DNA from 2 places in the Mesobacillus sp. S13 genome. Region 1 is predicted to be linked to the other one. Evidence: predicted binding sites of a transcription regulator. Region 1 holds the regulator's gene; the other holds the start of a gene.
The links. The regulator LexA, encoded in region 1, represses DNA repair genes until DNA is damaged. The targets are predictions, from matches to a motif close to CGAACATATGTTCG.
Positions count from the first base shown of each region.

Region 2: a site for LexA is predicted at 7,712-7,725, ahead of addB (helicase-exonuclease AddAB subunit AddB). Genes of this name have one in related genera too.

Region 1 covers NZ_CP084622.1:1,956,723-1,972,546, reverse strand. The annotation lists gene LGO15_RS09865 (phosphotransferase enzyme family protein) at 1-599, opposite strand, end outside; gene LGO15_RS09860 (lysozyme family protein) at 897-1,592, opposite strand; gene LGO15_RS09855 (SDR family NAD(P)-dependent oxidoreductase) at 1,695-2,441, opposite strand; gene LGO15_RS09850 (VOC family protein) at 2,555-2,980, opposite strand; gene LGO15_RS09845 (DUF4179 domain-containing protein) at 3,105-4,118, opposite strand; gene LGO15_RS09840 (RNA polymerase sigma factor) at 4,115-4,669, opposite strand; gene tkt (transketolase) at 4,869-6,878, opposite strand; gene LGO15_RS09830 (DUF896 domain-containing protein) at 7,233-7,466, opposite strand; gene LGO15_RS09825 (YneB family resolvase-like protein) at 7,543-8,187, opposite strand; gene LGO15_RS09820 (cell division suppressor protein YneA) at 8,212-8,526, opposite strand; gene lexA (transcriptional repressor LexA) at 8,681-9,304, shown strand; gene LGO15_RS09810 (hypothetical protein) at 9,476-9,679, shown strand; gene LGO15_RS09805 (ATP-dependent DNA helicase) at 9,720-11,648, opposite strand; gene LGO15_RS09800 (hypothetical protein) at 11,819-12,355, shown strand; gene LGO15_RS09795 (GNAT family N-acetyltransferase) at 12,339-12,878, shown strand; gene LGO15_RS09790 (hypothetical protein) at 13,315-13,728, opposite strand; gene LGO15_RS09785 (hypothetical protein) at 13,755-14,069, opposite strand; gene LGO15_RS09780 (hypothetical protein) at 14,135-14,734, opposite strand; gene LGO15_RS09775 (GNAT family N-acetyltransferase) at 14,822-15,292, opposite strand; gene LGO15_RS09770 (hypothetical protein) at 15,332-15,559, opposite strand; gene LGO15_RS09765 (ester cyclase) at 15,571-15,824, opposite strand, start outside.
Region 2 covers NZ_CP084622.1:1,310,089-1,325,912, reverse strand. The annotation lists gene addA (helicase-exonuclease AddAB subunit AddA) at 264-4,043, opposite strand; gene addB (helicase-exonuclease AddAB subunit AddB) at 4,045-7,620, opposite strand; gene LGO15_RS06645 (MFS transporter) at 7,847-9,001, shown strand; gene LGO15_RS06640 (class I adenylate-forming enzyme family protein) at 9,145-10,656, opposite strand; gene LGO15_RS06635 (hydrolase) at 10,764-11,099, opposite strand; gene fabG (3-oxoacyl-ACP reductase FabG) at 11,654-12,394, opposite strand; gene LGO15_RS06625 (intracellular short-chain-length polyhydroxyalkanoate depolymerase) at 12,407-13,309, opposite strand; gene LGO15_RS06620 (3-oxoacyl-ACP synthase) at 13,309-14,325, opposite strand; gene LGO15_RS06615 (hypothetical protein) at 14,506-14,688, opposite strand; gene LGO15_RS06610 (branched-chain amino acid ABC transporter permease) at 14,685-15,695, opposite strand; gene LGO15_RS06605 (branched-chain amino acid ABC transporter permease) at 15,703-15,824, opposite strand, start outside.

The DNA of each region.
Region 1 (15,824 bases):
AAGTTTTCATTAGAACGGCCCAAAGCTTTAGCCCAATGCTTAATTGCATCAAACTCCTTTAAAGCTGCAGTTTCATAGTCTGGTATATTTTTAAAGACATCATCCAGCTGGTCTTGCACATCTTTTCTAGCTGAACGATATTCTGCTGGCATTTCCTTGAAAATCTTATGCAGCCTTCCAAGGTGGCTTCCCCATGTATGAAACTCCTCTTCTTCAAGATTCTCTGTTTCAAGTTGTTTACCAGGAAGCGCTTCGAAAACAACTGCATAATAAGTGCCAATATCCGCTTCGATACACTCAATGAGATTACCATTATTTGATCTTACAGGAAGTGCCACGCAAATAGGCTGATCTCTTAGATACTCAAGTATCTTCATTTCACTTTCAATTTGCGAATATGCTTTTTCGTTGACATCACTGAACCGTAAAAAATATTTTTTCCCTGCTTTTTTAAAAACAAACAAAAAGTTTGAACTTGCACGATAGTAAAAGACAGTCCCTTTGTCATACCCCCATCTCTCCAGGATTTTTTCTGCCAGAGTGCTTTTCCATTCCCCGTCTACAGTTCTAACTACTTTTGCCATTGAAACAAGATTCATCACTACTAATCCCTCCAGTTTTGTTTAATAACAACCACTGGAATCAATGAAGCCAACCCAATAACGCCTGCCCTCGATCATTCCTGACAGACAATTGGACTGATTAGCACAAAAAAAGACCACGAGTTTAGTTCTTCCCTCGCGGTCCATCTCTCTACTATCTTACATCCGTATAAGTGAGTGGCAAACATTTAATTCCCGAGGTTATTCTTAAAAGGTCAAACATATGCCGTCTCACTCCCTTCGATATTAGTAAACTTATTTTATATTACATTTTTGGTAAAGTCAACCAAATTACTAAAATGAACGTTTAGTTAAACCCTCGCTTAAATCTTCTGGAACACTGACTGTAATGGATTCCATATGTTTTGCAACCTTGGTGCTATAGGTGAAGTCACCATAGCAATAGGGATAGCGGAAATTGTTTTTATCACCGCCGCAATCATAGGTTTGCGGACTTTTTTCAACCTGGATCATGGAGAACTTCTTTGCCAGCTCCTCGCTGTGCTTCCCGCCGTTTTTGGCTACAAAATCAATATAGCCTATTCCCATATTGTAAGACTGGATGACTGTCGGGAAATCAACTTGCATTTTTTTGCCATGGTCCACAACACGCTGATAGTACTTTACACCTTGCTGGATGCTTTGCTGGGGATCCTGGATGCTGTTAGGAGCTAATCCCAATGACTCAGACGCTTGCATAGGGTCTCCACCCTTCCCCCTGCTTTCCTGCATCATCAATGCAGCCACCGTTACGGTGTGGTCTTCCATCCCAAACTTTTTCAATTCGTCTTCTATCATCGGCGTATACTTGGCAACTTCTCCTATCGAACTATTTACACTAACATTCATTTTTTTGAAACTTTCATTGTATAATTCCAGGAATCTATCAAGTAAAAGAAAGCCAATAAAACTCATAAAAAGTAAGATGACCAGATTGAAATTTCTCTGCACTTGTTTTTTCTTTTTGGGTTTCTTATTTGTATATTTCATTGATATTTCTCTCCCAAATTCGTTCTCTATCCTCCTATAATATAAAAAATACAGTAATTTTAAAAGGGAGCGGCAATCAATATGCCGACTCCCTCACTTAGTTTAATCTTCATAAATCATTTTCCGTGTCATTCCACCATCAATAACAAGATCTTGTCCATTAATAAAATCGTTCTCCGGGTCGGTTAAATAGAGGCATGCTTTTGCTATATCCTCCGGTCTTCCGACTCGGTTGGACCAGTGCTGTAGATGGTCCTTTTCACGTAATTCCTCATAATCATCTGTCTGGATCCAGCCAGGGCTTATAGAATTGACTGTGATTCCTTTCTCTTGAAGCGAAGCAGCAAGGGCATGTGTCAAGGCAACAATTCCTCCTTTAGAAGAAGCATAAGCCTCGGAATTCGGTTCAGACATGGTTGCCCTTGTCGATGCTATATTGATGATCCGTCCACCTTTATCCATTCTTCTGGCAGCCTCACGGGATCCAATGAATACACTTCTGAGATTGGTAAAAACCACATCCTCCCATTCCTCAGTTGTAAGCTCAAATAAGGGCTTGAACCTTGACACTCCGGCATTATTGACCAATATATCAATTTTACCAAAGTCATTGATAGCGCGACCCATCAGGGAGAGAAGATCGTCTTCTTTTCTCACATCGGTTTTGTAAAAAGCGGCTTTTCCACCGAATTTCTCTAAGGTTGAAATCAGTTCCTTCCCCTTTATCTCATCTAGATCCGCGATGCACACATTAGCATATTCTTTTGCAAAAGCTTTAGCAATTCCTTTTCCAATCCCATTTGATCCACCGGTAATGATGACCGTCTTTCCTTCAAACTTGCCTGGCATGGTACAGACCTCCTATTTAACCAAAGTAATATTATCATTGATTCAACATCCAATATGATTTCAATCCTTGTAATAAAAATAAGCCAGACTGTCTTAACAGCCCAGCTCGGGAATTATTTCTTTACTTCTGTTGAAACTTGCCACTCGACACCAAATTTATCTGTCACCTGGCCGTAAGCCGGGCTCCAGAATGTTTCCTGAAGTGGCATTGATACTTTTCCATCTTCCTGGAGCTTTTCGAAAATTTCTTTTGCTTCAGAAGCGTTATCCACCATGAGTGCAATTGTTACCTGAGATCCGAGCTGAAATGGATGTCCAGGAAATGTATCAGATAACATCAGTTTCGCATCACCAATGTTCATTTGAGCATTCAGCACTCGATTTTTTGCTTCTTCAGGAAGTGGATACTCAGGATTTGGAGGCACATCTCCAAATGTTTGGAGGCTAACAACTTCAGCTCCTAAAGCCTCCTGATAAAACTTCACTGCTTCCTGGCCATTTCCATCCGTCACCAGATAAGGGACAATTCCTGTAATCATTTCAGCACCTCTTTCGAAAATTAAAGAACATCAGTTCGTAACTATTTTAACATTATCTGTTATTGAGTTCAATTTTATTCAGGTATAAAAAAAAAAGCGGAAGCTCCGCTTTTTTTACAAACCGTTAAAATGGCAAGTCATCACCATTTTTATCTCGGATTATAATCTCATATTCATCTTCCTTAACCCTTGAATTCGGTTTTTCACTTTCAACAAACTTGCCGATTTCCTCACGGATTTTGATGGCCGTTTCTTCAGCTACCTCATCAGATGGTTTTAAATTGGTCTTGATGATCATTTTCATTTTATTTTTTTTGTAGGAATATCCATACCCTGTCACATGATACTCTTTTTTCAGAGCCATTCCTTCATATATGGTTCTCATATATCGCAGCCAAATGTCTTCGCGGTTATTTGGTTCTTCGACAATTTCAATGGAAACTACTTTATCGTACCCATTATTTTTGGCTGCTTGGATCGTTGCTTTTTTTATTTCTTCTAAACTGGTTTCTGTTTTTGGTATACCGACTACAATCTGGCTATTGAATGGACTTACATATACAATGTCATACCCTAATTTCTTTAGGGTAGCTTCTAGGTTTTCACCCAGCTTGGTTAATTCCTTTTCCTCCTTTGTAAGTGTAACTTGAGGAATATAGCTAACATAAATTTTATACTTATCATATCCTTTACTTTTTAGAACCTTATCTGCGATTGCTGTTATCTTATCCCGCTCCCGGTCAGCATCCTTTTCAGTACCCTGAATCCTAATTTCAAAACTGGTCACTTCACCGGGAGTCATCCCGAAGGAGAAATTTTTATACCCTTCTTTCTCCAGCGAATCCTGAATCATGGTATTAACAGGCTTCGTCTGGAAAACCTGTCCCAGGTAAGGAATTTTAGAAGCCATTTCTGCTACAGCAGGATTAAAGAATGCCGAACCAGCCGTTACTCCAAGAGCAATCACTGCTGCTGCGGCGACCTGAAAAGTTCTTTTTCTGCTAATTTTCCCTGTTGATTTCCTTTGTCTTTCTTCCTTCTTAATGTTTTTGGCAAAATCATAAAGTGAAGATGGCACCTCAATCTTTTTCATTTCTTCCTCTAACTCCCTTTTGATCAACTTGTCTTCGGTACTCATTGTGTGCTCACCCCTATGATTTGATTTTCCATTAACCTTGCCTTCAATGCTTTTCTCGCTCTATGGAGATGGGATTTGACTGTTGACGTTTTCATGCCAAGCATTTCTGAGACCTCTTGTATGGAGTAATCTTGATAATAGTACAAGAGCAAAACATTCCGATAATCTCTGTTCTTAATAGACTGTATCCCTTGATTGATTTCCATTTGCATTTCATCCTGGAGCACTTCATCGACTACCTCTCGCTGGTCTTTTAACGTATCGATTTCGATTACAGTCTCCATCAACCTTGATTTCTTCCTAACGTTATCAATGGACCGATGCGAAACCAGCTTGTAGAACCAGGTGTTGAAATAGATAATTTCCTTTCCAGCCATGATGTTCCTATATGCCTCTAGCATCGCGTTTTGGACGACTTCTTCTGCTTCTTCCTTTGACCGGACAATACTATAGCTCGTTTTATATGCCTTTTCAATCAAGGGATTCAATAATTCAGCAAATGCTGACTCATCTCCATTATGAATTCTCAGCATTAGGTCTTTCTGTTCCAAAAACCAGCACCTCCTTTTTTGCTCCTAATCTTTAGGCGAAGTCAACCACCTTCCGGTTGCATGAAGACGGAAAAAATATTTAAATATTTACATTCAGATAAGTCCTAGTTGATTTTAACATGAATTTCCAATATTTATTCCACACACAAAAAAGAGCACAAAACCATTACTGGCTCTGTACTCTTTTACATGCAATTATTTAGTTTTGCTCAAGTAATGCTTTTACACGTGCGACAACATTGTTTACTGAGAATCCATACTCTTCCATGATCTTCTCACCTGGAGCTGATGCGCCGAATGTATCAATTGCAAGAACTTCCCCTTCGTCACCAACATAACGGTGCCAACCAAGTGAAGATCCCATCTCAATTCCGAGACGCTTCTTGACAGACTTAGGAATTACGCTTTCCTTGTATTCCTTAGACTGTTGTTCGAAGCGATCCCATGAAGGCATACTAACAACAGCTGCATCAATACCCTCAGAAGCCAACGCTTCTTGTGCCTTAACAGCTAAGCCAACTTCTGATCCTGCTGCAAGAATCAATGCATCAGCAGTATCTTTTCCAGCTGGAGAAATGACGTAAGCACCTTTCGATACGCCTTCATATGCGTTCTTATCAGTATCTTTGATCGTCGGCAAGTTTTGGCGTGTCAACACAAGTGCGGTTGGTGTCTTTGTAGACTCAATTGAAAGCTTCCAAGCAGCGGCTGTTTCATTGCCATCTGCAGGTCGGATCACAGACAGATTTGGCATAGCACGAAGTCCAGCGAGCTGTTCAACTGGTTCGTGCGTCGGTCCATCTTCTCCTACTGCAATGCTGTCATGAGTGAAGACGTATGTTACAGGCAAGCCCATTAATGCAGCCAATCTGATTGCTGGCTTGAGATAATCAGAGAACACGAAGAATGTTCCGCCAAATATCTTCAATCCACCGTGTAGAGCCATACCATTCATTGCAGCACCCATTGCGAACTCACGAACACCAAACCAGATGTTGCGGCCTTCAAATGAACCTGGGAAGAAGTCACCAGTTCCCTTGATCATGGTTTTGTTTGAGCCAGCAAGGTCAGCGGATCCGCCGATCAAGTAAGGCAGGTTTTTCGCAATGCCGTTAAGTGCTTCACCAGAAGAAGCACGGCTCGCAAGGCTCTTGCCTTCTTCGTATACTGGAATGTCTTTATCCCATCCTTCTAGTAACTCACCCTTCATCGCTTTTTCGAGTTGGGCTCCCAGTTCAGGATATTCACTCTTATATTTTGCAAAAAGTTCGTTCCAAGCTTGTTCTGTCTGTTCACCTTTATCAGCGATTTGCTGTTTGAAGTGATCATATACTTCGCTTGGCACATGGAAGTCTTCTTCAAAAGTCCACTTATAAGCTTCCTTTGTAAGCTTCAATTCATCTGCACCAAGTGGAGCACCATGTACATCTGACTTACCTGAAAGGTTAGGTGAACCATATCCAATGACCGTCTTCACTTCAATCATTGTTGGACGATCTGAATCTGATTTCGCTTCCTCGATCGCTTTAGCGATTTCCTCAAGGTTGTTACCATCTTCAACTCGGACATATTGCCAGCCATAAGCTTTGAAACGACCTTCAACACTTTCTGAGAACGACTTATCAAGGTCGCCATCCAGAGAAATATCGTTTGAATCATAAAGAACGATCATTTTGCCTAATTTCAGATGGGCTGCAAGAGATGCTGCTTCAGCAGATACACCTTCCATTAGATCGCCGTCACCGCAAATGGTGTATGTATAGTGATCAACGAGATTATAGTTATCCTTGTTGTAGACAGCTGCAAGATGGCGCTCAGCCATTGCCATACCGACTGCCATAGCAACCCCCTGTCCAAGTGGTCCGGTTGTTGCGTCTACACCGGCAGTGTGGCCGAACTCAGGATGACCTGGAGTCTTGCTTCCCCACTGGCGGAACTGCTTAATATCATCCATCGTTAAGTCATATCCTGCAAGATGCAGCAAGCTGTATAACAGCATGGAACCATGCCCAGCAGATAATACAAAGCGGTCGCGGTTGAACCATTCTGGGTTTTTAGGGTTAATGTTCATGTAACGAGTCCACAGTGTGTAAGCCATCGGAGCAGCCCCCATCGGCATGCCAGGGTGGCCGGAATTAGCCTTTTCAATTGCATCAATTGATAAGGTACGAATGGAATCAATTGAAAGCATATCAATTTCTTTAAACATAATATACATCCTTTCTATAGGTACTAGCTACATTCTTAATATTATAGCGAGAGCAATCATTATACAACAAATTGTGCCTGAAAGAGACAGAAATGGCCGTATTGTTATATATTTTGACACAATATCGCAAATGATATGTAAAATGCATGGCTCTTCAATTTAAAAAAACAGATGCTAAGGTACGCTTTTACAGATTGAAGACATCGCATTCTCTATCCTACTTAGTCTAATTTCCATTAAATCAGTAGATGAAACGAGCAGGTAACGCCCTTTTTTCATTTTTTCTATTGTAATAAGAAAATAAGCAAAATAAAAATGGAATACATTCGGCATGTATTCCAAATCTGCATATATTTAATGAAGCTTGTTCTTCGCTTTTTCGTCTTTAAGTTTTTCAGGTGTAACATCATTGCCTTCTGGATCCACTATGGTAACACCTTTAAGTGTATTAAGCATAGAAGACCGGAAAGACTGTAAATATTCTGCTCGAAGCTTCGTTTGTTCTTTTGCTTCTTCTTCTGTCAACTTAGATGATTTTGCTTTCCTTGCCAGTTCATTGATTCTAGCAATTTTATCACTTGATAGCATTGTAAAGCTCCTTTGTAAAAAATTACGTCAAATGTCATCTTACTAAAATTATTGAGATTTTACAAGAATAGAGCTTTTATTCGTCTGCTTCTATGTACTCAAGATATCTTCGGTTTACTGTTGCTTTGGATACATTATATCCGAATCCCCTTAGAGTAGCAGCGATCTCCGCAAAGGTCAGCCCATTATTGCGCAGCCTGACTATTTCCTCAATCGGCATCTCTTTTCGTTCCCGTCCCGAATGATCACCCTGGTTCTTTAGATTGCGCTGGGGTTTGTATCCGTGTTCAATCGCCCGCTTCATGCCCCTCTTGATTTTAATGTTATGGATTTTCCTTTGATACTCTTCGACCATACTGACAATTTGGAGCACCATGGAATCTGATTCTGAAAGTTGCAGCTCCCCACTATGCGAGACACTATATAATTTCACATTTTCTTTAAGGATACAATGTAGGATCGCAACTTTTGCATTTCCTCTTCCAAGTCTCGTTTCATCCTGGATCAGCAGTGCCCCTATATTTTTATCCTTAATCAATTCCAGCAGCTCAAGCATCCCTTCTCTTTCAAGATCATAACCGCTGGCCTGTTCTTTAATGATACTGGCTACTTCAAAGCCATAACTGCCTGCCAGTCGAAGCAGCTCTTCTTCCTGCCTGGCAAGAGAAGTTTCCTGTGTTTCCTTCGTTGTACTTACACGGCAATAAATGATTGCTTTCATGTTGTCACCTTATTCTGTTCCAATCTACTTTCCTGCTCCGGCAATCTGAGTAGGTTCAATCTGTTCAGCCACAACAGGGATTACCAGCTCGTCACCCGGATAGACCATTTCACCGACAATTCCATTTTCTTTTTCTACCCAGCTTACAAATTCATTTTCAGATAAATTGTGTTCGTTGGCAAATGATTCAGCAATCTTCCATAATGTTTGTCCTTCTTCTATAGTAACAGTTATGTAAGCCTCTTCGTTATTTAATTGAGCTTTAGCCACGAATGTGAAGACTAAGCTGACAGCAAGCAAGATCATTCCATATGAATAGTTTTCCCATAGTTTTTTCATTTCGACACCTCTTAACGAATGTATGTTCGGTTTATTGATTTCATTATAAATCGAACGTTTGTTTTGTGTCAACTCAAAAATTCGAACTTATGTTTGTATCTGTGGAAAAGACATGGTATAATTAGGACAAGAAAAATATACGAGGTGCGTGAATATGACAAAGTTATCTAAGCGGCAACAAGATATATTTGAATTCATAAAAGGCGAAGTCAAGAAAAAAGGGTATCCGCCATCCGTACGTGAAATAGGCGAAGCAGTTGGACTTGCCTCTAGCTCCACTGTCCATGGACACCTTGCCAGACTTGAGAGCAAAGGCTTGATTCGACGCGATCCTACTAAGCCGCGTGCAATAGAAATTCTCGAAATAGAAGATGATGCACGTATTCCAAAGTATAATGTCGTTAATGTTCCTGTTGTTGGTAAAGTAACAGCGGGTATGCCGATTACCGCCATTGAAAATGTTGAAGAGTACTTCCCTCTCCCAGATCGCCTTGTTCCGCATGATGAGCAGGTTTTCATGCTTGAAATCATGGGTGACAGTATGATCGAAGCGGGAATCCTTGATGGGGACTATGTGATTGTCAAGCAGCAAAAGACTGCTAATAATGGAGATATTGTAGTAGCGATGACAGAGGACGATGAAGCAACAGTAAAGCGCTTCTTTAAGGAAAAGGATTATTTCAGGCTGCAGCCGGAAAACCCAACTATGGATCCAATTATCCTTCGTAATGTATCCATTCTTGGTAAGGTTATCGGTGTCTACCGCCATATGCATTAAAAAAGCAAGCGTCTTCGCTTGCTTTTTTCATTATCTATGAACCTTTTAAGCTGCTAATTTATTAAACTAGCACATTTATAAAAAAACTAGGTACAAACCCTAACAACTTGTCCCTCTCCACATAAGATATTGTGTAAGTATCTTTCATGTTGGAAAGGAGTTGAGTTTCTGATGGGATACAATCGTAATGACAATGATGTTGCAGGTGTATTTTACCCTAACCGTGACAGGGACAGAGTCAGGGCAACTGTTGATTTTGATGACCTTTGCCGTGCTGTGCGCCGTTGTTTGATCGAGGATTTAGTAGCTGGTGCTCGGGATGACCGGGATGACGATCGTGACCGCCGCCACAGGAAGTGCGGTTGCAGAAACTAGCATAAAAAATCCCGAAAGGATTCTTCCTTTCGGGATTTTTCTATCTCCAGTGTATCTGTTGAACAGGCAATACACCTTTTAATTCTTCTATGTGTGCAGTTTTTTGATTTTGTGTGATCCAAATATGCACGGTACCGCTGTCTTGATTCGTTCTGATCAACCTTCCCATCCCTTGTCTTAGGCGAAGGAGCATATATGGAAGATCTACCTCTTGAGCGGGATTTTGTGCATGCTTTCTTTTCGCCTGGAAGACCGGGTCATGAGGCGGGAATGGCAAGGAAGAAATGATAACCTGAATCAATGACTCTCCTGGCACATCCAGTCCTTCCCAAAGATTGTAGGAACATAAAACGGTCACAGTGTCAGTCTGGAATTCCTTTACCGTTTCACTGATTTCACGGTCACCCTCAAACAAAATAGGGAAGCTCCACTTTTGTTTTTCAGTCCAAGCCCGGAATCGTTCCATTTCCTGCATAGTAGAGAATAAGATAAGCGAGCTGCCATTACTGCTTCTTAGGTCATCCCCTATCTTTTCCCACTTCTTCATTTCATCGTCCTCAACATGTGCGACCAGTTCCATTTGGTCTTCGTAATCAAATGGGGACGCTACAGTAAATGAGGAGTATTTCTCGATTCCCAGGCTATTCGCGATATAGCTGAAATCTCCAGCCTGTGACAGGGTTGCAGAAGAAAACACGAACGGGATGTTTTGAGAAAATACTTCTTTTTTCAATATATCCTCAACCAGTCGTGGCATGATAACGAGTGAAGTTTGCACTTCATTTTCTTCAAGCCAGAAAATACCTTCGTCATTCTTCAAGAAAATTGAAAGACCATATGCGAAAAACTCAAGATATTCTTCCATGATTTTTAAATGGTACTCATCAATCAGGAACATTTCTGCATCAAAAACTAATTGGTCCATTAAATCGCTAACCTTTTTCTCCAGAGTTTCTGCGGCTCTCCTGATACTTGAGAGCATTGGAACTTCTTTTCGATTTGAACCTTCTACCGCAGATGAATTCTCAACTAAAAGGTCAAACCATGCATCATGCAGCTCCAAGATATCTTCTATTAAATAAAGAGACTCCTCTCGGACGTCCTGGTGCATATACCCCGTCAGGACAGTGGTCAAGGTTTGTGAGTTGAATCTGTATGTTAATCCCTTTTGCGCTGCGAATTCAAGCAAATGGCCCTCATCAAAAATCACCGTACTAGCATCTGGAAGCAAAGGCATCTGCCCTTCCCGTTTACGGGATTCTTTCGTCCATACATGCTCCATATAAAAATCATGCGAACAAATGATCAAATCCCCTGCATGGCGGTAATAATCACGGTTCAAGGTTTGGCCGCAGCGATGGCGCCAGCTGCATGTAGAGCATTGCTGAAGCGGGTCCCAAGCCATTGATGACCATTTTTCATTCGTGACCCATGGGTATTCCTTTCGGTCTCCATAGCGAGAAAAAGCATTCATTGAAATTCCTTCATCAAAGATGAAATCCGGAAGCCGGTCATGGACATCAAGGATTTCCTTGTCGCTTGATGTATTTGATAGATCATCAAGCTTCTTTACACAAACATACTGCTCTCTTGCCTTTGCCAGACGGACATCGACCTTCAGTCCCAGCGCCTTTTCAAGTTTCTCAATATCGCCGCCTTCTTTAACGAGCTGCTCGATCAGCGTCTCATCTGAACAGGAGACAATCGCTGGCTTTCCCATGTATCTTGCGTATAGAATGGCATAAATAAGATAGACGAATGTTTTACCGGTTCCTACACCCGCTTCTGCGAAAACAATCCCTTTATTCTTAAAGGCCTGCTCCACCTGGAAGGCCATATAAATCTGTTCATCACGCAGTTCATAGCCTTTTTCAGGCAATATATCATAAAAGACATCACCAATATAATCCCCTAACAAATCAAAGAAGGTATCATTCTTGGTAATGGTAAATGGAAGGTTATTTTTCATTAAAGTTCTCCTCGAGAATATTAGTTCTGGCAAAAAAGCCAGCTTTTATCATAACAGATAATCAGTCATTTAGTGAAAGAATTGAAATATAAAATATAGGTAAAAATAATAATTCCATTTTCAGGAATTAACTGTTAAAATAATCCTAATTCTAGTGAAGGGGCGTTCTAATGAAAGCAAAACAAGTCATCTACATTCAATTTGCTGTCATTACTTTACTGATTCTAATTACTATTTTTCAGTACAATAGAATTACAGATTTTAAAAGTGAGTTAGGTTACACTTTTCAACGGACTGTGAGGGATACCCTATTTCTGCTGGAATATGATGGCGATCCAAATATTTGGGTCAAAAACTTGCAAGAAAAAAATGGGGAATTTGCATTAGCTTCTCACATTGGAGAATTAACTCGTCTAAGCAGACAATACCATATGATGAATGGGAAAATATCAATGATTGGAGTAATGCTAGATTCCCTGGCTGATGAATACCATCAACTAGCTGTAAATAAAGAAAATAATGTGGATTACTCTCAGAACAAAGAAGAAGTTAATCGCAAAAAAGACTTTCTCATTCCATTATTAAATAAAGTAGACTCAATATCCGGTGAAAACGAAAGAAAATATTATAAAGAATTCACTGACTCGGAATCTAAAACGTCAAACCTTGTGTGGAGGGAGTACAAGAAATATGAAAGAGAAGATTGATTACGTCATTCGCAAAGAAGAAACAGTTGATTTCACTGGGATTAGAGAAATCAATCTACAGGCTTTTGGGAATGGAGAAAATGAAGCTAATTTAATTGAACTTATTCGTAATTCGGAGAACTTTATCCCTGACTTAAGCCTCGTAGCGGCTAATGGTGATGGTGAAATAATCGGACATATACTTTTTAGCATCATCCATCTTGTTACCGACCAAGGAATTGTTCCTACTTTAGGTCTTGCACCAATGGCGGTGAACCCAGGTTACCAGAATAGCGGAATTGGTTCCTCCCTTGTCAAAGAAGGAATCAAAGCATGCAAGGCTTTTGGATATGATCATGTATTTGTTCTTGGTCATCCGAACTTTTACCCTCGCTTTGGATTTTCACCATCCAGCCAATTTGGAATAAAAGCCCCTTTCCCTGTGCCTGACGAAGTATTTATGGCTCTTGAGCTAAAGAAAGGCTCATTAACTGGATTAAAGGGAAAAATTGAGTATCCGCCAGCTTTCAATGCAGTGAGTTAATTGTTTTGTATTAAAAAGTAAGGAGAAATGGATTAATTCCTTTTCTCCTCACTTTTTTTGCATTAGATCATAAAAGGTCATACCAATAGCCAATCCTAAGGGTATTCCAAAGTCCAGAATATATAGCCTTTCTGGTCTAAAAATATAGTTAAGAGTCCATGTTACCACCAATAAGAATGCAAACGTCCCCACGAATATCAATAACCGTTTTTTTATATCGGTTAAAGGCAATCTCTTAATGTTCATAATGACGTTAAACATTTGAAAGAGCGTAAATAAAAGCAAGAATAAAACAAACCCGATTACAAATCCAAAGGAATATGGCGTATCTTTATCTGTTAATATGATGTACATCGTAACAATCAGGCCTATCAGGAACATAAGATAAAGAGTGATTGTAATCCACTTTTGTTTTTTAGTGTTCAATGCAATTCCCCTATTCCGCGGAAAGCAATACAGATTCAAGAAGATCAACCTGCTCTTCATCTTTTAACCTTCCATAACCCTCATTTTCTTTTTCACTTATAATCGCGGCCGTTTCGCCTTCAAACCAAATCCGATATTGGTACAATCTTTCCGGCATATTCTTATCTTCTCTGATGAAGAATGACGCTAGTATATCCTCTTTCCTGGACATTTCAGCTTCTGTTCTTGGTGACCATTTGACTTCATCAAAGGCTTTCTGGATTTTCATCAGCCTTTCCTTTGAGGCAATGATTTTTTCTTCCCCACCATTTATGCCTTCTTCAGTCAGTATTTGCACATCGATTCTGGTCAACTCAGGCTCAAAATTAGCACAGCCTGCTCCAAAAAGAATAAGAACAAATAAGCCAATAATAAATTTTCTCATCTCAATCTCCAATTCTATTCATATAACTACTTTTTCTGGAAATCAATCAGTTGATAGTTTTCTTCAGACATTTCTTCAAGGGAAGTAATCACTTCAAGAAACCGATTGTACAAAACCTGGATTTCAGGCTGTTGGTCTACTGAAGAAACAGTGTCAGTATAGCTCTTCTTATCCTGATAAAAATGTATTTCCTGCCAGATTTCCTTATCGTCCTTGCATTGCAAATACAAAGTCTGTTTCTGGATAAAACTTGAATACATTCGTTCGGCTTCATTTTGTATTTCGAGGTATTCCTGCTCCTTACCCGGCTTTAAGCGGTATCTAAATATTTTTACAAACATGTTCCTACCTTCTATCTTTATTTACTTAGTTGAAGACGAATCCAATAGCACAGCATCCCTTTACATCAATCATATAAATCTCCCATATTGTTGGTTAAGGTCACATTGTTTTCCTGGAGTTTTTCCATGATTTTAAATTTATTGTTCTGTACCTTGGTGTTATAGGGCAGTTCGACTACTTCTCCAGATTTAGTGATCAAAGTCAGATGGTCAAGAACTGTTACTCCGTTGCTCTTCACAAAGATCTCTTTGGCTTCTTTGATATCGTTCCAATAGTATGAGTCAATTGTGTTGAACGTTTTATGGTCATTAAAATGCATACCCTTATCATCAAGGTAGTAATAGTTAGACACACCAAACAGGAAAAATGGAATGCTGCCTAAGATAAGGAGAAGTGAGACCCACTTTAGCCCTTTCCAATCAAACTTCCACCGTAAAAATAAATGCAGCAATAAAGTTACCGCGACCCAAAGCATCCCGAACATGAAAAGTATATAAGCAGAAGGTGGCGTAACGTAAAACCATTTATCACCTGACAGATAAAGATAATCCTGTATAAAATAAACGAAAACGAGTGGCATGAACAAACTGCTGATGATTATTATAATCGCTGATACGAGGATAAGATTCGATGTATTCTCTGAATTGAAACTTGAACGCGACATAACTTTTCCCCCTTTTTGCTTTATATTAAGTACTACGCAAGTTAGGAGAGAAGGTTTCAAATAATCTGACAATTTACATCCAAACGTTCATTGCTTCTTAAAATGCCTTTCCATCGGCTCCTTACTATGTGTGTAGCCATTTCTTCTATAAAACTCAATGCCTGCATCACTGGGCCAGACGATGATGAATTCGAACTTGTTTTCCTCAGCCCAATCATTGATACATGATAGCAGCTTGCTGCCTATCCCTTTTCCCCTATGTCCCGGGATAGTATATACATTTGTCATATAAGCAAACGGATTTGTGGTTCTGCCAGGGCGGGGGACCTTTTGGATCAATTCAATATAGATATGGGAAACGATTTCTCCGTTATTTTCGGCAACCCAAACAAACCACTTCCCACTGCGTATGGCAGTTTCGAGAAACTCTCTGCATTCATTTCCAAAGGAACCATACTCCACGCCCTCCCCCATTTCAGGGTAATCTTCAAGTGTGAAATCCCATCTCATTTTAATTAGTTGATCAATATCGGTTTTCTTGGCTAATCGAATTTGCATATCTTCCTCCGTTGATGGATTTTCTGATTACAATCCATTTTATCTGCTAATCTTTCGCTTTCTCGCCATAAAGTAACTCATCCCAAAGGGAATCAATGGGACCAGGGCTATAATCCTGAGCCAATTCTCTGCTCCTCCAAAATAAAGGGATGGAAGAGTAACAGCAAGTCCGCTCATAAGAAGCAGCTTCCAAGATTTATAGATCAAGCCGCCAATTAACAGGAAGCCAAACGCTACTATCAACAGCCAAAATATTGTTCCAGCCATGCATCTTCCTCCTAAAAAACTTCATGAGTGTTTTTTTTCAAAGCACCTAAATCATATAAAATTCCAGCATCGCTATTCTCACACCACATTTCTTTAACCTTACTGCCTTCAAATACAAAAATCATGATGCCTGTCTCTTTTACCCGTTGGTTTTCTGACGGAATATCAAACCAGCCACCTTTATAAGTCATCCAGCCAGTGTAGCGCACCACCAGCTTATTTCCCTGCTCAATCAAATCCTCAAGTACCCAATCATCATCATGAA
Region 2 (15,824 bases), 650 kb from region 1:
TTCCGCTTGGCCGATACAGCCCTTCTATCGGACATTTTCCTCATCATTCGTCTTCCATTTGGCCGATACAACCCTTCTATCGGACATATTTCTTATCATTCGTCTTCTTTTTGGCCGATACAACCCTTCTATCGGACATTTTCCTCATCATTCGCCTTCTGTTTGTCCGATATAGTCCTACTATCGACATCTCTGCAGGACAAACCGAAAAAACCGGCAGGATTATTATTCACATCCCGCCGGTTTTTAACATTCCTTTATAGTTAATCCAGTTCAAGCAGATGCCCGCCGTCGAAGAAATATAAGTATTTCTCCGCAACAGGCTGTTTCCACACCTGTTCAATTGCTTTGGCATACAAGCTGATTTGGATTCGATATCGTTCCTCCAGAATAGGCTTTGCCTGCTCGAACCCGCCTTTATAGCGGTCATGGATGCCATCCGTTTTAAAGTCCAGCAGGACGGTTCCTTTTTCATCCCGGAAAATGCAGTCGACTACCCCCTGGATAAAGATCGGTTCGTTTTCGCCCTGCCAATCAGGATAAACTTCTTTTGACGGCAATGACAGATAAAACGGTACCTCGCGGCTGACTTTTTCTGCCGATACCAGTCGCTTGCCGATGTCCGTTTCAAAAAAGGCAAGGATCCATTTTTTATCAATAGCATCACGCTGCTCAGGGAAAAGCAGCTCCTTCACTACCATCTCCTCCAGCTGCAGATCCAGGGAGGCTTCGGTTACTGGCTGGTCCAGATTGATATGCTGCATGACCATATGCATCGCAGTTCCGCGTTCTGCAGGTGTGAGTTTCTTTTCCTGCATGAATCTTGGCCGATTAAGGATGGGTTTTGAAAACCTCCGGATCATCTGTGTTCCGCTTTCTTCATCCCTTGTTTCGTGGTTGCGTTTCAGCTCGGTAACGGACTGCTTCGAGCGGTGGTTTGCTGCTTCCTTGAAATGATAATTCCAGGAAAGCTGCCTGTTCACTGTCTCTGCCAATTCTGAGTCCCTGTTCACTGGCTTACCGGCTGCAACAAGGTCCATCAAGCTTTCGTGCTCTTCGGTTTGTCCCTCTGCATATGAAGCGATTTCCTCTGCTTTAACGCTTTCAATTTTCCAACGGGAAGGGTGGCAAGTAATGTCCTTACCCAGTGCCGGATGAAGGATTTCCGCACCTTCCCTGATATCAATACAATCCCGGTGGCGTACCACTGCAGGTCCAATCCAGTCGATATAACCCGAAGCAGAAGCTCTTGAATATTCATCCAGCAGCCATTCAGGATGGCTTGCTTCGTCCTGCCACTTGCTGATCGTCTTTTCTGCATCTTTGACCGACCCAATCAAGTAGAGCTTTTCCTTTGCCCGTGTCAAGGCAACATATAATACTCGCATTTCCTCTGCCAGCATTTCCATCTTCTTCTTGCGCTTGAATGCCAACTGCGGCAAGGATGGGAAGGAAATCCGCTTCTCGGGATTGATATATTTTGCTGCAAAGCCAAACTCTTTATCGAGCATATAGAATTTTTTCAGGTCCATCGTATTGAAATTTCGGGCAAGCCCGGCAACGAAGACAACCGGGAACTCCAGTCCCTTGCTGCTGTGGATCGTCATGACCCTGACCACATCTTCCTGCTCTCCAAGTGCTCTTGCAGCGCCCAGGTCGTCTCCGCGCTCCCTCATCCGCTCAATGAAGCGCAAAAAGCGGAACAGGCCTCGGAAGCTTGTGGCTTCATATTGTCGCGCGCGATCATATAGTGCTCGCAGGTTTGCTTGGCGCTGCTTGCCTCCTGGCATCCCGCCGGCAAAATCGAAGAATCGGGTTTCCCGGTACAATTGCCAGATTAAATCGGATACAGAACCCTGCCTTGCTGAGGTTCTCCATTTTTTCAAGCTTTCGAAAAAGCGATTTGTTTTCTCATGCAAGCGCTCATTTTCCGGCAATGGCCGCTCAAGACAGAAAGCAGTCAATGCCTCGTAGAAGGAACCGCGTTTCTGGCTGACCCTGATGATGGCAAGCTCTTCCTCATCCAGCCCGACAATAGGCGACCTCAGGACTGCAGCGAGCGGAATATCCTGATAAGGATTGTCAATCACTTTCAACAGAGAAAGCATGACCGCGACCTCTGTTGCCTGGAAATATCCAGTCGACAGATTCGCGTAAATCGGGATGCCTTGCTGCTTGAACTCCTCCATTATTTGCGGCGCCCAGGTCATCGAGCGGAGGAGAATGACGATATCACGGTAATTGACGGGCTTCGAGGTCTTTGTCTTCGGATTGTACACACCCCGCCGTTCTTCTACCATATCCTTAATGTGCTTAGCCATCAGCCTTGCTTCGAGCTGGGATTGTTCCAGGTCATCAGCGTCGAAATCACCTTCTGCACTTTCATTCTCAGTCTCTGTTTCTGCGGTTTCACCCTCGCTTTTATCAATCAAGAGCAGCTCCACAGGGAACTCGTCATCCTCAGGATAAGGCGCTCCTATTTTCAGCTCGGCATTTTCATCGTAAGCAATTTCGCCAACCTTGATTCCCATGATTTGCTTGAATAAATAATTCGTCCCGTCAAGGACTTCTTTGCGGCTCCGGAAGTTCTTAGCGAGATCAATTTTCAAGCCGGTTCCTTCTCCGCTGGATGTGAACCTGTTGTACTTTCCAAGGAACAAATTAGGCTCAGCAAGACGGAACTTGTAGATTGATTGTTTTACATCGCCAACCATGAACAGATTGCCTGCTTCTTCTCCTTCAGCAGTCACAAGCTGGAGGATTGCTTCCTGGACCATATTTGTATCCTGGTATTCGTCCACAAGGACTTCTTTGAACTTCTGGCGATAAGCAAGTGCTGCCTCTGAAGGTTCAGGTTGTCCTGGATGCGCCACTTCCTCCACATCCGTATTGACAGTCAGAATATCAAGAGTATAATGCTCCAAATCAGAGAAATCGACGAGGCCACGTTCCTGCTTCACTTCTCCAAACCGGCGCGAGAATTCTTTTACAAGATCAATCAGGACAGAAACCAAGGGCTTCATTTCCTGCATATCCTTCAGGAAACTCTCAGGTCTGCGTGAGAATAATTCCCCTCTCAGATCCTGGACGATTTTCTTTGCCCGGTCGCGTAGCTTAGCTGCCTTGTCAACAAGCTCCTTGTTGAAATCATCACCGCGGCATGTTTTTGCCCTGCCAAAATTAGCGAGCTGGATCGCCTCATAAAGCTCTGCCCATGATCTGTCCCTTGCAGCAAGCAAGGTATCAATCACATGCAAGTCTTCGGTAAAATTAACCGCTCTTGGTGCCGGACCTCCTGGCATTTTGGCAATCTCCATCGCTTTTTCCAGAAGCTGTTTCGCCCCCTGTAGCTGCAGCTCGATATCCGCTACGAGCACCTTCATGAAAGGCAGATCCTCCATTGTTGAGCTGTCTGCTGCGTCATACATCGAAACGATTGAATCCAGGTAGGCATCAGGTGAAGGATTGGATCTGGCAAAATCGAACAGGTCGACAATTATATCCTTCAATCCTTCATCGCTGCGGTCATTCGTGAACGCATCCACCAGGTTGAAAAATGGCTGGTTGTCTGCATTTCCGTACTCTTCCTCGAAAAGGTCCTCGATCACTTCATCCCTAAGCAACTGCCCTTCTGTTTCATCTGCAATCCTGAAGCCAGGATCAACATCAATCAAGTAATAATATTTCCTGATCACTTCAAGGCAGAAGGAGTGAAGCGTTGAAATGGACGCTCTGTTCAGCAGGCTGAGCTGCTTTTTCAAGTGGGTCGAAGCCGGGTTGCTGTCAATTGCTTTTTCCAGTGCTTCTCCTATCCTGTGGCGCATTTCAGCCGCGGAGGCATTCGTGAATGTCACGACGAGCAGTTCATCAACATCCATTGGGTTGCTTTCCGAAGTGATTTTCCTGATGATCCGCTCAACAAGCACGGCCGTTTTTCCCGACCCTGCTGCTGCTGCGACAAGGATATCCTGGCCCGATGCCATGATTGCCTTCCATTGATTTTCCGTCCAGGTTGCCCCTTCCGGTACTGGCGGTATTGTCATTTTAGCCAAGATCCTCTTCCTCCTCTCCGATTGATGCTAGAATATCCAGTTTCCTGATTTCTTCTAACCGATCATTTGCTCCAGGCAAGCCATCGTTTGCTGTCATCTTTTGATCCTGACGGAGCGACGCCAGCAAGTCTTCTTTTTTTATGACCGGAAGCTTCCTGAAATCATTCGATTCCACGGCCTGGTCAAACTGGCAGACCGGCTTGAAAGAACAGAATGTACATGGAGCCCTGTCCTTTAGCTTATACGGCGCCACATCGACAATTCCGCTGACAATCCTATTTCCGGTCTCTACATATTTGTGGCGGACGAATTGCCGCAAATGGTCAAAGTCTTCCTTGCTGGCCACTTTTGAGCTTTTCAGCAGGCTTCCATCCTTTTTAAAACCTGCGGAAATAATCTGTGAGCTTCCTGTATCAAGCCCCTTGTCCATCATTCTGATGACATTTTCATCGCCGAGGAGCAATCCATTCATTTTAAAACGTTTGAGGATTTCCTCTTCGATTTCATCAAGAGTCAGCATTTTCGATGCGTTGACAATAGGATTATGGACATGGAAATACAGAACTCCAGCCGGGTCAGCAGCCTTGCCAACCAACATTGGCGAATGAGTGATGATGATATCCAGGTAGGTAAGCATCTGCAGGGCCACACCATAATAAACCTCAGTCAAATTGACATCCTTCACGCTCGATTTATAATCAACGACCCTCAAGTACACGCCCTTATCATCTTCTGCTTTATCTACGCGGTCAATCCGGCCCATGAGCTCCATTTTTGTCCCATTTTTAAGCGAAAAAGCAAGCGGCGGCAGTTTTCCCTGTCGGCCGAAGCCAAGTTCCAAGCCTACTGGTGAAAATCCGCTGACCTTCGCATGCTCACTTAATACGAGCGATGCGCGGCTGATGATATTCTGCAGCTTCTGCCTGATATAATGATGCCTGTTCGAACTCATCAAGATCTCATTCTGCAGTTTAGGAGCCAGCTTTTGGACTGCATCCCTTGCCAGTTGTTCAGCCTGGGCTCTTGTCAGCTGGGCCCAGCTAAGGTTTTGCTGCATGACGGTCTCGGCAATTTCCTTCAGTGCAGCGTGGAACAGATCCCCGATGTCAGGCGCCTCAAGCCGGAAGATCTGACGGTCGCGCAGCTTCAGGCCATGCTGGACATAATGTGAGAATGGACAGCTGTTGAACAGCTCCATCCTTGAAACGCTTCCCTGAATTTCTTCACCATAAAGCTCCTTGGTGATGGATTCCGATAGCTGCTTCGTCCTATTTTCGTAAAATAAGCTGGAAAGAACCTGGCGTGCTCTATCTCCCCATTGATGACTCTTTATATAATAATCGTACACATCCCACCAAAAATCATAGACAGGATAATTACGCTTTTTCAATTGAAGCTGTGATGTCAAATAGGATAGAGCAACGTTTTCACCAGCTGCATATTTTAATTGCTCTTCCTCCGGCAACTCAGATGGATCCGGCAGGTAGAAAAGCGTTTGATGTTCAGGGAAAAGATCCGAAATTCTCTTGATGAATGAAGATGGCATCAGAGCTTTCCCTTCTTCATTGGCTATCGGATAACTGATATAGAGTTGTTCCGATGGTGTCACAAATGCCTTGTAGGCAATAAAGTTTTCGTCCAGAAGCTTGGTGCGGCTGCTTGGAGCAAGTTTTATCCCCTTCGACTGAAGAAGCTCGCGGTCATCATCCGCAAAAATCCCTTCCTCTGTTATCTTCGCAGGAAGGACACCTTCATTGACGCCGATGACGAATGCAACCTTGACATCAGCAAGCCGCGTCTTTTCAAGATCGGCAATCAGTATTTGATCGATTGCAGGAGGAATCAGGGAGAATCTTAGTGATTCAAAACCGGCATCAAGAATGGAAACGAATTGTTTTGGCGCTACTTTCGTATCACCAAGCATCTCGACGAACTGGTCAAGAAGATTGACCACTGCGTTCCAGGCTTGCTCATGCTCCCTCGCTTCTACCAGCCTGCCTTCCTGTTCAGCACCCATTCTCCATGCTTCAAGCTTCGCCGGAATATCGAGTTCTTCCATGAACAGATAGACTGCTTCCGCAAGCTTCCTTCCCGTATCTGCTCGCTTCAGGCGGCGGGCCATCCGCAGCAGCGGAGATGTAATCAGCAGCCTCAGGTCATTCAGTTCCTGCTCTGTCTTTTTTTCTATATCTGTCTGGGCCACTCCGTCATACTCCAGGCCGCGTATTCTCCGGTATTTCCATCGTTCTTTTTTCGTCCATTTATCTCCCTGGATGCCATATGCAAGCACATAGTTTTCCAGCACATCCATCTGTTCGCGCATCTTGTTCAGATTCACACCGTCCGGGAACAGCAAATCCGTTTTTACCGCACGGAAAATCGGTTCATACCGCCAGTTCCCCAATACCGTTTCAAGACTGGAACGGACTAGCTCAATCAATGGATGATGAAGCATATTCCGCTTCTGGTCGATAAAGTATGGCAGGCCATAGTCGTCAAAAATCGTTTCAAGTACTTCTCGGTATTCGCTGCCTCGCATCAGTACGGCTATATCGCGATAACGGTAGCCATTATCCCTTGCCAGCCCAAGGATCCTGCGGGCAACGCCTTCCAGTTCTGCCCTTCTGTTGGCAGCCTGTGCAATATGGATCGCGGCTTCACCGTTATATTTAACGGCAGGCCTGGAATCGAATTCCCTTTCAAGATGCTTTAGCGATTCATCCTGCCAGCGCCTCTGTTCCGTCAATACGATTTCTTCTTCCAGATCGTGGCCATTTGCTTTTATCATGTCATACAATGTTGAGCAGGTTTCACCTGTTACCCTGAATAAATGCAGTTCATCAGGCATTTCATTTTTAAAACCCTTGTCGACCGGCAGCGCGATGGTCACCCTTTTACAAGTACTCATAAGCTGGTCAATGATCATCAATTCAAGAGGCGTGAAACTGTAGAAACCATCGATGTATACTTCTGCATTTTGAAGGTATTGCGAGGCCGGGATTTTCTCTGCCAGCAGTTTGAAATAATCCTCTGAATCTATATATTTGCCGAATAATTCGTCTTCAAATTGTCGATACACTAGATCAAGATCATGGATTTTGTCCTTCAGGGCTTTATTCCCTGCGGCGCTTGCCTCCATTTTTCCAGTGAGCTCTTCCGGATTGATCGCATAGCGCTTGAATTCGATCAGCATCTGCTCCATCTGCTGGACAAAACCATTCTTATCCGCTGCCTTCTGGAAGATTTTCAGCTCGTCTTTTTTGTCCTCAATGATTTTTCGGATCATCATGCTGATCCCGACGCTGTCCAAATGCTGGCGAGTGTATCCGCCCGTTTCCTGCAGGATTCTCCATGCAAGGCGCGGAAAGCTGAAAACCTGCGCCCTGATCATTCCCCCAAGCTCAGGGTCAGTGGACAATCTGTATTCGGAAAGGAATGACATTTGTTCAGGGACTAGATAAGCAATCGGGGCCCCCTGCGGGTCTGCGATGAGCCTGTCCTTGATTTCATTAATGATCATCTCGGTCTTGCCGCTTCCCGAGCGCCCCAGTACTAAACGTACAGACATCTTACTACCCCTTTCTCTCTTAAAATATCTATCTCATATATCACTTTGAAAATTGAAAAAGGCGCTTCCTTTTCATGCGCCTTGTACATACCAAACGATTGTTCTATATATCTTTCATTATACCTTTTTTGCGGACCATTTTGGAAGCAGGAAGCCCGTTAATTTTTCCCAAACAACCTGCAAAAACTGTGGTGCCTGCATATGTTGGTGGTGGCAGGTGATATACATGAAATCCATGTCCTTTTTTAAAAAGGCTTCCATTCTTCTGACACTTTGTGCCATCATGGTCGCAAGCAATATCTATACATTGATTCCAATTTATTCGGTCCTGGCAGATGACTTGTTAATCGCTGAATCCCACGTAGTCCTCGCAGGAGGTCTGTTCACTTTCTTCTATGCCTGCGGACTACTGTCATTCGGACCGATTTCCGATATCACAGGCAGACGAAAAATTCTTGTGTTCGGGCTTTTGGCCTCTGCTTTGACGACACTGGCAGTCGGATTCTCTGCCGGATCCCTCACTTTGTGGTTTGCCCGCTCACTGCAGGGAATCACGCTTGCTACTTTCGCTTCTGTTGCATTTGCCTACTCCTATGATGTATTCAATTTTCGGCAAAGAACGATCCTGGTTGTGCTGATTAATACAGGATTCTTAATCGCCGGGATCTTTGGTCAGGTTGCCAGTGCCTTCTTAGCAGATGTTTTTTCCTGGAACAGCGTTTTCTACTTCTTCTCGACAGTCTATTTCATTCTATTTTCAGCTGCATTTTTCCTGTTGAAAGAATCACCGACCCAAACGACGGAAAGCAAGCCTGTATGGAAAAGCTTTTTTCAATTGTTAAAAGAGCCTGTTTTGATGAAATGCTATATGATTACTTTTTCGCTGTTATTTGCGATAATTGCCTTCTATGATGGTATTGGCCGCTTTTTTGATGGTCCTGAATCAGACCTGCTGATGATCCGGCTTGTTGGTTTGATCGGCGCTTCCCTTTCCCTTTTCACAGGCAAACTGATCGATCGCTGGGGAGAGCTGCGCACAATGATGTTTGGTTTGGCCATTGGGTCTATAAGCGCCTTCCTGCTGCTTTTCTTTCATTCTACCGGAGCACTGATCATCTTCTCCATCTTTTTTGTTTCTTCGATTTCACTGGTGATCCCGACCGTCATTACCTTGATTGGGTTTTACGGGAGCAGCCAGCGTGCCAAAGCGTTGTCACTTTATTCTTTTATCCTGCTGACAGGAGCTAGCCTCGCTCCGCCAGTTGCAGCCCTGTTGCCATTCAGCGGAGTGATGATTCTGTTATCTTCATTCTTCTTTCTTAATATAGTGATTTGCATTTTGATTCAAAAAAAGGCACTCCAGTCAGCGAACGCTGGCTGAAATGCCTTTTTTATGTTTTTGGTAAGTAAACTTTTCCCTGAACTTGAAAAATTGATATATTCCGTAATTGTGGTCACTTATTCCTTAGTATCCTGATATATTTATGACTCATGGCTGTTTATTCCTTAAAATCACATTATATTTCAGCTGACTGGCTTCTTTTTACTTGCCATTTCCTTCAACAGTTTCTTGTCGATTTTCCCGACATGTGTTTTCGGCATTTGACTGATAAAATAAATGTTTTTAGGGACTTTATAGCTGCCGAGTTTTTGTTTGCAATATTGCTTAACATCCCCTTCAGATAAAGCTGCTCCTTCTTCAAGGACAATATAGGACGTTACTACTTCACCCCATTTATCATCTGCCACCCCGATGACCGCCGCCTCCTGGATGGATGGATGTGAGCAAAGCCAGTGTTCGATCTCGAGTGGAAATACATTTTCACCGCCTGTGATGATCATCTCTTTTTTCCTGCCGACAATGTAGTAATATCCATCTTTATCCCTCTTCGCCAGGTCACCTGTATGGAGCCAGCCGTCCTTCAAGGTGTCTTCGGTCGCGTTTTTATTTTTCCAGTAATAAGAAAATGCATGATTCCCTTGAATGACGAGTTCACCGACCATATCCTCTCTGACCTCTATACCGGTTTCATCCAGGATCCTGATATTATGGAAAAGCATTGGCTTACCGACTGAGCCCCTTTTTACATCTGCCTCTGAAGGATCTATGTAAAAATTATTCGGGCCGGCCTCTGTCAGTCCATACCCCTCCTTGAAGGCGATGCCTTTCTGTTTGTATGCTTCATAAATTTCAAGCGGGCACGGCGCACCTCCTGATAAAAACAGCTTTAAATCCTCAAATTCCGTCTTCTGGAAAAGATCGGATTTCACTAACATATGATGCATTGTCGGTACAAACAGGACGATTGTGCAACTATGCTCGATTAAGTTCCTAATGGCACTTTCAGGTGTGAAATCATTGGCCAGGACGACGGTGCCTCCGGCCATCAGGATTGGAATGGAAAGGGCGTTCAATCCTCCCGTATGGAATAATGGTAAATATGTCACCGTTCTGTCTTCATTCGTCAGATTCCAGCTGGCGATCGTCGAAATGCTGTTCCAAATGATGGCGCGATGTGACAAAACCGCTCCTTTTGGCTTTCCGGTCGTCCCTCCTGTATAAATCATCGCCAGCGGATCTTCTTCCGCCACTTTTTCTGCATCCAGCTGGCCAACTGTTACGTCAAGCAACTGCCCGTATCGTGAACCATTGATTTGAATGCAACGGTCTTCTTCATCCCAAATCATCGTCACTTCTTTTGTAAAATTGGAATGGAACGCCAGCAGCCTGGGCTCACAGTCCTTTATTATATATGCCAACTCATCGAGGGACAGCCTCCAGTTCAGCGGCACAAAAATGGCGCCAATCTTCCCGCAGGCAAACAGCAAATCAAAGTAACTGATTCCGTTCGGCGCAAGCAGCGCAACCCTGTCTCCTTTTTTGACACCCTTTTCACCTAGCCACACCGCGATTGCTTTAGCCCGATCATTGACTTCCCTGTATGACCACTCCTGATCCGTCCCTGCATCGGCAATCGCAACTGCATCCGGTGTCAATCCCGCTCTCGATCCAAGCCAGTCGAGCTCCCACCTCACCGCAATCTCTCCTTCTCTTGTCTTGATGAATTCATTTTAGGAGATGGGAGTTACAGGATAGTTACATCAACAAAAAACACCACAGCATCCGCCATGGTGTCAAAAGTTTATATACCCTTCAACTCGTCTTCTGTAAAGATCTCCATACTTTTCACATGATTCCTTGCTTCGGCATCACCCAGTTTGTAGACCATCGCGTAAATTTCCTTCATCGCAAAGTCATAATCCGCATGCTCACGGTCTGGATCTGTAAAAGGGTGAAGGTGGGAATTCCCGTAAGTGGCCCAATCCGCTTTATAGTTCTCGGTGAGATACTCCCGCAAATCCTTGATTTCCTCACCGGTTGCAAACAACGTGAATAAATGGCCCTCAGGTTCAGCTGGCGTGTCGAGCACCTCGCCGCTTTCTATATTAAAGTAGTACTTCTGCTTTGTTTCTTCCATGAACAGCACCTCATCCTTTTTTAATACCATTTACCACTTTTGGAGGGAAATTAACCATAAAGTGAATATCGGTGAACTCAAAAAGGGAGATGAACATTTTATTATCCGGTTTTTAGTGTGAGCTTGGCCAAGTGCATGGGATCAGTTAGGTTTAATACCAGTTATGGGAGATTTAATGCCAGTTGAGAAGGTTTTAATTCCAGTTGCGCCCATATTACTACCAGTTAGGACAGTTTTAATACCAGTTAGATCGGCATTAATACCAGTTGGGAGGATTTTCACGGTTACTGGATTTATTTTAACGGTTGACTCAAATTATTAAACGGTTGGGATAAATTATTTAACGGTTGCAGCATTTATTCCTCGTTAAAGCCATATTAATCCCCTTTGCCGTAGCTTTAATCCCCGTTGAGACACATTTAATCCCTGTTGAAGGAATTATAATCCCCGTTACCTTTCCAACCCAAAATAAAGAAGCGCAGCAAGTGCGCTTTTTATCGTGATCCAGCTCCAGCGCTTGTCGGGGCTGGACGAGGCGCTTGCGCTTTTTATTCTTACATCATGATCCCGCCATCGACATGGAGGGTGGTGCCGTTAACATATTTTGACTCGTCTGAGGCGAGGAATAAGTAGGCATGTGCGATGTCCTCTGGCAAACCAAACCTTCCCAGCGGAACGAGCATTTTCATTTGTTCAATCACCTTGTCCGGCACCGCAGCGGTCATCCCTGTTTCGATGAATCCCGGAGCGACTGCATTGACATTGATTCCTTTGCGGCCGAGTTCCTTCGCCCATGTTTTCGTCATCCCAACGACTCCTGCTTTGGTGGCTGCGTAGTTTGTCTGGCCTACATTGCCGTATATGCCGGAAACGGAGGATGTATTGATGATTCTGCCTGAACCTTGCTGGACCATTGCCGGAACAACCGCCTGGGCACAATTGAATACACCCGTCAGGTTGACATCAACGACTTTCTGAAAGTCCTCGGCCGCAAGCTTATGCAGCATTCCATCCCTGGTGATGCCTGCATTATTTATTAAAATGTCAATTTTGCCAAAATGGCCAAGAACATTTTGGACCAGCGAATCCACACTGGATCTGTCGGCGACATTCACCTGGAAAAATACAACGTCATGGCCTTCTGCTGAAAGTTCTGCCGCACGTTTGGATCCTGTCTCCTCGTCAAAGTCCGCCATGGCAACCTTTGCGCCTTCACTGGCAAAAGTTTTAGCTGCAGCGAGCCCGATTCCGTTCGCTGCCCCTGTAATAATCGCTACTTTATCTTTCAATCTCATAAAAACACCTTCCTACTCTGCTAAAAATCCTTCGATATGCTGCAACAACTGATCCAGGTCATCCACTAATGGAGAGTGACCGCAATCCTTCAATACCACAAACTTTGCACGTCCAGCAAAGTCCTCTACAATCTCATCTGCCATTCTCTCAGTGACAACGAGATCCCGGTCACCCCGGAGCACAAGCACAGGAATCTGGATGTCCTTTACCTGATTAGTACCATCCTTCAAGCCATTATTTAAAGCACTGATGTTAAAAGTATTAAGAGAATGGTAGACTTCAGCCAGATTGCGCTGCGAGAGCATATCATCAACATACTCGTCATAATGCCGCTCTTCCGGTTGACGATCGGTATAAATCAAGATATTCCACATCGCCTTTAGAAATCCTCTATTTTGCTGGTCGTAAGCACTCTGGACGGCTAACGTTTTACCAGCATCTTCCTTAACTTCCTCATAAGTAACCAGCCTATTATTCACATCAGGCAGCCCTTCCGCACTTGTGCCGAAGAACGGATATCCTCTTGTGGATGCCGAAGCGAGCAGCACAAGCTTTTCACAATAGCCAGGGTAATCAGCGGCAAACTGCATTCCTACCGCTCCTCCTGTTGACCAGCCAACAAGTGAAAAATCCTTCAGCCCAATTTCATCGACAAACATTTTTACATCATCGGAAAAATCCTTGATCGACATGACTGGCTGATGATAGCTGGACTCGCCAAATCCCCGCAGGTCTATCGCATATACTTTATATTCAGGGGCGATTCCATCAATCAACAAATCCCAATGCTTAGATGATGTCATATTGCCATGGACCAGTAGTACATTTTTAGTTCCGCCGTCCCGTTCCCTATACGCGATTGTTTCCCCATTTGGCAAGTCAACCTTCTTCAATTCAACTGCCGTTTTTTCCATTACAACACGCCCTTCCCCCAAACAATAGTCGTTGCTCCCCATGCATAGCCGATGCCGGCACTGACTAGGACGACAACGTCTCCGTCCTTTAATTTTCCTGCCTTTTCTGCCAATTCCAGAGACAGGATCTGGTCAATCTGTCCGATGTGCCCATAGTCTTCCAGGTAGATGGAGTTTTCGCCCTCTAGCCCCAGCTCCCTCAATACAAATTCATGAGCCGACCGTTTCATGTGAAGCATTCCAATGTAGGCGATGTCCTTCTCGGAAAAACCGCTTTTCTCCACGGACCGACGGATGACTTTTAAAAAATTGGCCATCGACTTTTGTTCGAGCCGCTCCTTCATTCCCTTCGGATCGAGGACATCCAACTGATACAGGCCTTGTGCCAGGCTTTCTGCTGAAATCGGATTTTTTGTTCCCCCGGCAACGACGACGACATCCTCGGAAAAAGAACCATCCGTAATCATTTCTGTTTCGAGAAGAATGTTTTCCTGATGGCCCTTTTGCAAGATAATCGCACCGCCGCCCGCTCCGAGATTGTACATGAACCTTGTTCTCGGATTCTGGTAATCTATGAAATCACCATTTCGGTAGCCTCCGGCGAGGAGGACGGTATTGATTGCTGGATCAGAGGCCATCATTCCCTTCGCCAGCTTAAGAGCCATCACAGTCGTTCCGCATCTTAAGGCCGTGTCGAAGGCCCAGGCATTTCTTGCACCGATTTCCTCCTGCAATTTGATGCCGGCAGTCCATAATGGGTACTCCTTGTATTCCTCGCCAATATAGATGACAAGGTCGATATCCAGCGGATCCAGATCCGCTTTTTCCAATGCTATCCTCGCAGCCTTGATTCCCATTTCACATGTATGGTCTTCCGGCCCTGGCACCGGCTTTTTCCTGATTCCCATTTTTTCTTCCACAACAGGTTCGGGAATTCCTGCCAACAAAGCAATTTCTGCTCCTGTGACAAAATTTTCAGGAAGGTAGATTCCCGTACTAACAATGCCAATCTGCATCTTGGTTCCTCCTATAAGAAAAGCGCAAGCGCCTTGGTCAGCCCCGACAAGCGCTGGAGGGCCTGACAGTGAAGTCGTTCTTAGACTTCATTGGCAGGACTGAAGCGACCTCGAGGGGGTAGGCGCTGGAGCTAGACACTAATCTAAGTGCAAAAGTTCATACTTAAAAGAAAACCCGTACTATGATTCTCCGACAATTCCTTTGATAAATTCCATTGCAGACTCTAAAGAATCAAACACTGCTTCTTTTTCTTCCTGCACATGGGTTACCTTGACCCTCCAGTATTTTCTGCCGCTGTCACTTTCGATGTCCGTGAGCTGGAAGCGGAGTACGAATGAAGTAACTTGCTTTGTTTCCATCATGACTCTCCCTGGCTTACTGTCTCTGAATCAACCGTGACCTCAATCTTCTTTTTCTTTCTCAATTTCAGCTTTTGCAGCGAACCGACAATCCCCTGAGGGAAGAACATGACTGCAAGGATGTAAATGATGCCGAAAAAGATGATCCATCTTTCAAAAATCCAATGAACCTTTGCCAACTCAGTCAGCCAGTGATGGGAAAACTCAATGATTCCCGCACCGATGATGGCACCGACCAGCGTCCCGACTCCTCCGATGATCGTCATCAGCAAGGCATCCAGCGTGATATCCATTGTAAAAACACTCGTGTTAACGAACCTTAAGGAAACAGCATATAAAATCCCCGCAATCCCAGCGATCACTCCCGAGACGACACTGGCAATGACTTTATATTGTAAAACACTATACCCAAGCGATTCTGTACGCTGCTCATTTTCCCTGATTGCCTGAAGAACTCTTCCAAGCGGGGAATTGGTGAACCTTTTTAATAAAATAAAAACCAGAACCATCGAACCAAGGCAAATCAGATAGAAATCAGTCCTGTCCTTAAGGAAGTCCGGAACCCTGAAGGTGAAGCCGTCATTTCCATAAGTTACGGTCCGCCATTTTTCAGCGAGTACCAAGAACAATCCGGCGAATGCCATGGTCAGCATTGCGTAAAAATGGCTTTTCAAACGCAATGTCAAAAGTCCGACAAAATAACTTACGATAGCAGTCAGTATAATCGTGAAGAGTACTGCCAGAAGGAAGTAGCTTGTTTCGGGTTCAAACCTCTTCATGAAGACTCCTACTGTATACGCGCCGATCCCGAAGAACATCGCATGGCCGAACGAGACGATGCCGGTGTATCCAAGCAGGATGTCGTAGCTCATCGCCAGTACAGCAAAAATGAACACCTGGGAGAGCAGGATGAGCATGCTTCTAGAATCGTAGACAAACGGAAGTACTGCCAGGAACCCGGCGACAATCAAATATAAGATGTTCATGCGATTTGAAAACATTCTTGTCATCCTCTTCTCACCCCTTTACTCCGAATAAGCCCTGCGGCCTGAAAATAAGCACGACGGCCATCAGCAGCATGTTCGCAGCCAAAGCGAGGTCTGGAACATAATAGGCCATGAATGAACCTGACAGGCCAA